2 regions of the Lysinibacillus canaveralius genome follow, and region 2 is predicted to be linked to the other one. Evidence: a T-box and tRNA genes for the amino acid it is inferred to sense, from the RefSeq annotation. Region 2 holds a T-box; the other holds one or more tRNA genes.
The links. The T-box of region 2 lies ahead of ileS (isoleucine--tRNA ligase). A T-box ahead of a tRNA ligase gene usually reads a tRNA of that ligase, here a tRNA-Ile.
Positions count from the first base shown of each region.

Region 1: it has a tRNA-Ile gene. The T-box ahead of ileS (isoleucine--tRNA ligase) is inferred to sense a tRNA for this amino acid. The anticodon was not compared.

Region 1 covers NZ_CP154840.1:4,566,763-4,570,181, forward strand. The annotation lists rRNA gene AA0Y26_RS23025 (16S ribosomal RNA) at 37-1,591, shown strand; tRNA gene AA0Y26_RS23030 (tRNA-Ile) at 1,679-1,755, shown strand; tRNA gene AA0Y26_RS23035 (tRNA-Ala) at 1,783-1,858, shown strand; rRNA gene AA0Y26_RS23040 (23S ribosomal RNA) at 2,035-3,419, shown strand, end outside.
Region 2 covers NZ_CP154840.1:2,100,657-2,104,075, forward strand. The annotation lists gene AA0Y26_RS10580 (macrolide family glycosyltransferase) at 1-476, shown strand, start outside; gene AA0Y26_RS10585 (GrpB family protein) at 494-1,021, shown strand; T-box leader at 1,198-1,440, shown strand; gene ileS (isoleucine--tRNA ligase) at 1,496-3,419, shown strand, end outside.

The DNA of each region.
Region 1 (3,419 bases), 2.1 Mb from region 2:
ATAGTCAGCAACATTTTGAGCTTAACTCAAACTACTTTTATGGAGAGTTTGATCCTGGCTCAGGACGAACGCTGGCGGCGTGCCTAATACATGCAAGTCGAGCGGACGTTTTGTTGGTGCTTGCACCGACTTAACGTTAGCGGCGGACGGGTGAGTAACACGTGGGCAACCTGCCCTGTAGTCTGGGATAACTCCGGGAAACCGGGGCTAATACCGGATGATACTTTCTACCTCATGTTAGAAAGTTGAAAGATGGTTCTGCTATCGCTACAGGATGGGCCCGCGGCGCATTAGCTAGTTGGTGAGGTAACGGCTCACCAAGGCGACGATGCGTAGCCGACCTGAGAGGGTGATCGGCCACACTGGGACTGAGACACGGCCCAGACTCCTACGGGAGGCAGCAGTAGGGAATCTTCCACAATGGACGAAAGTCTGATGGAGCAACGCCGCGTGAGTGAAGAAGGATTTCGGTTCGTAAAACTCTGTTGTAAGGGAAGAACAAGTACAGTAGTAACTGGCTGTACCTTGACGGTACCTTATTAGAAAGCCACGGCTAACTACGTGCCAGCAGCCGCGGTAATACGTAGGTGGCAAGCGTTGTCCGGAATTATTGGGCGTAAAGCGCGCGCAGGCGGTCCTTTAAGTCTGATGTGAAAGCCCACGGCTCAACCGTGGAGGGTCATTGGAAACTGGGGGACTTGAGTGCAGAAGAGGAAAGTGGAATTCCAAGTGTAGCGGTGAAATGCGTAGAGATTTGGAGGAACACCAGTGGCGAAGGCGACTTTCTGGTCTGTAACTGACGCTGAGGCGCGAAAGCGTGGGGAGCAAACAGGATTAGATACCCTGGTAGTCCACGCCGTAAACGATGAGTGCTAAGTGTTAGGGGGTTTCCGCCCCTTAGTGCTGCAGCTAACGCATTAAGCACTCCGCCTGGGGAGTACGGTCGCAAGACTGAAACTCAAAGGAATTGACGGGGGCCCGCACAAGCGGTGGAGCATGTGGTTTAATTCGAAGCAACGCGAAGAACCTTACCAGGTCTTGACATCCCATTGACCACTGTAGAGATACAGTTTTCCCTTCGGGGACAACGGTGACAGGTGGTGCATGGTTGTCGTCAGCTCGTGTCGTGAGATGTTGGGTTAAGTCCCGCAACGAGCGCAACCCTTGTTCTTAGTTGCCATCATTTAGTTGGGCACTCTAAGGAGACTGCCGGTGACAAACCGGAGGAAGGTGGGGATGACGTCAAATCATCATGCCCCTTATGACCTGGGCTACACACGTGCTACAATGGACGGTACAAACGGTTGCCAACCCGCGAGGGGGAGCTAATCCGATAAAACCGTTCTCAGTTCGGATTGTAGGCTGCAACTCGCCTACATGAAGCCGGAATCGCTAGTAATCGCGGATCAGCATGCCGCGGTGAATACGTTCCCGGGCCTTGTACACACCGCCCGTCACACCACGAGAGTTTGTAACACCCGAAGTCGGTGAGGTAACCTTTTGGAGCCAGCCGCCGAAGGTGGGATAGATGATTGGGGTGAAGTCGTAACAAGGTAGCCGTATCGGAAGGTGCGGCTGGATCACCTCCTTTCTAAGGATATTTTTCGGAAGTATATCACACGGTGATATACGTTAACGTTCTTGCTGTTCAGTTTTGAAAGTTCATACTTTCAAAAGAGGGCCTATAGCTCAGCTGGTTAGAGCGCACGCCTGATAAGCGTGAGGTCGATGGTTCGAGTCCATTTAGGCCCACCATATAAATTATTTATATACCTCTTATTTGGGGCCTTAGCTCAGCTGGGAGAGCGCCTGCCTTGCACGCAGGAGGTCAGCGGTTCGATCCCGCTAGGCTCCACCAAATATTTTACTCCAGCGTTTTTTATCGCATGGAGCAAACAATTGTTCTTTGAAAACTGGATAAAACGACATTGAAAGCAAACACAAATTTCTATCTTTAAATAGATATGAGTCAAACAAGTCAAGTAATTGACGTGTAAACTGAAGTCTAACTCTTCGAGTTAGCGTTAACTTATTGGTTAAGTTAATAAGGGCGCACGGTGGATGCCTTGGCACTAGGAGTCGATGAAGGACGGCACTAACACCGATATGCCTCGGGGAGCTGTAAGTAAGCTTTGATCCGGGGATTTCCGAATGGGGGAACCCACTGCGTTTAATCGCGCAGTACTTTCGCGTGAATTCATAGCGCGTTAGAGACAGACCCAGGGAACTGAAACATCTAAGTACCTGGAGGAAGAGAAAGAAAATTCGATTCCCTGAGTAGCGGCGAGCGAAACGGGAAGAGCCCAAACCAAGAGGCTTGCCTCTTGGGGTTGTAGGACACTCTATACGGAGTTACAAAGGAATGATTTAGGCGAAGCGACTTGGAAAGGTCCGCCAGAGCAGGTAAAAGCCCTGTAGCCAAAAAGTTATTCCCTCCAGAGTGGATCCTGAGTACGGCGGAACACGTGAAATTCCGTCGGAATCCGGGAGGACCATCTCCCAAGGCTAAATACTACCTAGTGACCGATAGTGAACCAGTACCGTGAGGGAAAGGTGAAAAGCACCCCGGGAGGGGAGTGAAAGAGAACCTGAAACCGTGTGCCTACAAGTAGTTAGAGCCCGTTAATGGGTGATAGCGTGCCTTTTGTAGAATGAACCGGCGAGTTACGATTACGTGCGAGGTTAAGTTGAGAAAACGGAGCCGCAGCGAAAGCGAGTCTGAATAGGGCGAAATAGTACGTGGTCGTAGACCCGAAACCAGGTGATCTACCCATGTCCAGGGTGAAGGTGAGGTAACACTTACTGGAGGCCCGAACCCACGCACGTTGAAAAGTGCGGGGATGAGGTGTGGGTAGCGGAGAAATTCCAATCGAACTTGGAGATAGCTGGTTCTCTCCGAAATAGCTTTAGGGCTAGCCTCGTGATTGAGAATACCGGAGGTAGAGCACTGTTTGGACTAGGGGGGCATCTCGCTTTACCGAATTCAGACAAACTCCGAATGCCGGATATTTATACACGGGAGTCAGACTGCGAGTGATAAGATCCGTAGTCAAAAGGGAAACAGCCCAGACCACCAGCTAAGGTCCCAAAGTAATCGTTAAGTGGAAAAGGATGTGGCGTTGCTTAGACAACCAGGATGTTGGCTTAGAAGCAGCCATCATTTAAAGAGTGCGTAATAGCTCACTGGTCGAGTGACGCTGCGCCGAAAATGTATCGGGGCTAAACGATTCACCGAAGCTGTGGATTGACATCTTTGATGTCAGTGGTAGGAGAGCGTTCTAACTGCGTTGAAGTCAGACCGGAAGGACTGGTGGAGCGGTTAGAAGTGAGAATGCCGGTATGAGTAGCGAAAGACGGGTGAGAATCCCGTCCACCGTATGACTAAGGTTTCCTGAGGAAGGCTCGTCCGCTCAGGGTTA
Region 2 (3,419 bases):
ATCAAAATAAGCATTTTTACAAGCACTGTCTCGAAGCTTTTAAAAATACAGATTATGATGTGGTGATGTCAGTTGGCAGTAAGACAGATGTCGATGCACTTGGGAGTATACCGGCCAATTTTACAATCCAACAGCACGTAGATCAAATTGCCATTTTACAGCAGGCAGATATTTTTATCACACATTCTGGCATGAACAGTGTAAACGAAAGTTTGTATTTCGGTGTGCCAATGGTGCTGTTCCCGCAGCATAGCGAGCAGCTGCTTGTTACGGAACGGACAGTTGAACTGGGGGCAGGCATTAAGCTAAAGGATGACCGGCCGAGCAGTCTAGTGAAGGCTGTAGCCAAAATATCGGGGGATGTGAGCTATCAAAAAAACGCTGAAAAACTAGCTCATACATTCCACCAGGCAGGGGGTCCTGTAAAAGCAGCTGATGTCATTGAGCAGAAGATTAAAAGCCGAAGTGGATTTTAGGAGAAAAGAGGGCGTATTTGAGAAAAACAAATATAAAGGGATGGACCGAGGAGTGGGCTGAATCCTACCGCAAGGAAGAGGAAGTCTTACATAATATTTTTACAGATGACATTATTAGTTTGTTCCATATCGGCAGTACTTCAATCTCTGCTATCGGTTTTGCTAAGCCGATTATTGATATGTTAATGGTTGTACAAGATATGGAAAGAGTTGATGCATATACCGAAAAGCTGATCGCACTTGGCTATACAGCTAAAGGAGAGAACGGTATTACAGGCAGACGGTATTTTACAAAGGGAGCAGAAAACAGAACCCATCACCTGCATATTTTTCAAAGAGGAAATGAACACATCGACATCCACCTTACTTTTAAAGCATATTTATTACAGCACCCTAAAGACGCGAGGGAGTACGGAGAACATAAGCTGCTATTAGCTGAACAGTTCCCTGAGAATCATCACCAATACCAGCAAGCTAAGCAGCAGTATGCTGATGAATTAGTCAAGAAAGCAAATGAATGGGCAATGTATCAAAGGATACTATAGAGGAGCTCCCTGTTGTTTTTAGTAAGAGGTCTCTATGTTGTTTTCGGCCTGGTGACTTTTAAATATCGGAGAAAAATATCCCGTTAATTATCCGTTCGTTTTTGGATAAAAATAGGCATTCTTATTATTGACATGGAATTATCTGTTTGTTAAGATAATTCTCAATAAAAAGCATACAAAATTCGTTGACGAGAAAGAGTAGTGTTTCATTTTGTTCTACAGAGAGCCGGCATTTTGGTGGAAGTCGGTGTGCAGATGCTACATGAAAATCCTCTCCGAGAAGATTGACCGAAAGCACAAGTAGGTCAATCCGGGTGTCTACCGTTAAAAGGAACGCGTATGATTGTACGTTGCTGAGTGCTATTGGAGCGTTTCCAATAGAATTAGGGTGGTAATCGCGGGTAAACCTCGTCCCTTGCTTGGGACGGGGTTTTTTGTATGCCTTTTATACACTTTTGTATAGGAGGAACAAACATGCAAGCTAAATCAAAGAAAGAAACAATTACAGAAAGAGAAAAGAACATCCGTAAACAATGGGAAGAGGAAGGGGTATTTAAAGCGACGGTTGAAAGCCGCAGGGACAGCAAAGCTTTTGTCTTTTACGAAGGCCCTCCGACTGCCAATGGACTGCCCCATGTCGGGCATGCATTGGGCAGGACGATTAAGGATGTAGTCGCCCGTTATCAAACGATGCAGGGATTTCGGGTGGAGCGAAAAGCAGGCTGGGATACCCATGGACTGCCGGTAGAATTAGGCGTCGAGAAACAACTTGGTATCTCTGGTAAACAGGAGATCGAGAAATACGGTGTGGAAGCATTTATCCAAAAGTGCAAGGAGAGTGTTTTTACGTATGAGGGAAAATGGCGCTCTTTTACCGAGCAGCTCGGTTATTGGGTGGATATGGACGATCCATATGTAACACTCAGCAATGACTACATCGAGTCCGTTTGGAACATCTTGAGCCATATTCACAAAAATAACCTTTTGTATAAAGGGCACCGTGTTTCACCGTACTGCCCAAGCTGCCAGACGTCACTGAGCTCGCATGAAGTTGCGCAGGGCTATAAGGATGTGAAGGATTTATCAGCAACTGTAAAGTTTAAAAGGAAAGGCCGCGGCGAGTATTTCCTCGGCTGGACGACGACGCCTTGGACATTGCCTGCTAATGTAGCACTAGCGGTGAATCCGGCATTAACTTATGTACGGGTGAAATACGAAAATGAAATCTATGTCGTAGCGAAAACTCTCGTTGAAAAAGTGTTCAAACAATCGGTTGATATCTTAAGTGAACATAGCGGAAAGGAATTCGAGGGCGAGTCTTATGTTCCGCCATTTGACTTTGTAACAGTTGAAAAAGGCCATAAAGTGGTACTGGCTGATTATGTAACAGGACAGAGCGGTACAGGAGTTGTTCATATTGCGCCAGCTTACGGGGATGAAGATTATAGAATAATAAAGAACAACGGTTTTTCCTTTGTGAATGTTGTAGATCCAAAAGGATGCTATACAGCTGAGGTAGCGGAGTTGGCAGGACGGTTTGTCAAAGGGTGCGATGTTGACATCATCAAACTGCTTGCAGACAAACAGCTGCTGTTTTCAAAGGAAAAGTATGAGCATAGTTATCCACACTGCTGGCGCTGTGATTCACCGCTGCTTTATTATGCGACGGACAGCTGGTTCATTGATATGACTTCGCAAAAGAAACAAATGCTGCAAAACAATGAGCAGGTAACCTGGTATCCGGAGTATATCAAACACGGACGGTTCGGCAATTTTCTGGAAAATGCGGTAGATTGGAATATCAGCAGGAACCGCTACTGGGGGACCCCGCTGAATGTATGGGTTTGCGAGGACTGCGGATACGAAGAAGCTCCCGAAAGCAGGGAAGCCCTTAGCGTAATGTCTAAAAATCCTTTAACCGATTCTTTGGAGCTGCATAAACCATATATCGACGAAGTAGTCTGCACATGCAGAAAATGCGGCGGGGAGATGAACCGTACGCCAGAGGTCATCGATGTCTGGTTTGACAGCGGCTCGATGCCATTTGCCCAGCATCATTATCCGTTTACAAATACCGATAAATTTCAGGAGCAGTTTCCAGCGGATGTGGTGATTGAAGGAATTGATCAGACACGGGGGTTTTTCTATAGTTTACTGGCTGTTTCTACATTGTTCACAGGAAAAGCGCCGTATAAAAAGGTGCTGTCCTTAGGGCATGTGCTCGATGAAAACGGACAAAAGATGTCAAAAAGTAAAGGAAACGCACTTGATCCTGTTGAATTAATGAACCAATACGGAGCGGATGCACTGAGATGGTCGTTATTGGTGGACAGTTCCCCGTGGAATCCCAAACGCTTTTCGATCCGCAATGTGCAGGAAGCAAAATCAAAGCTGGTGG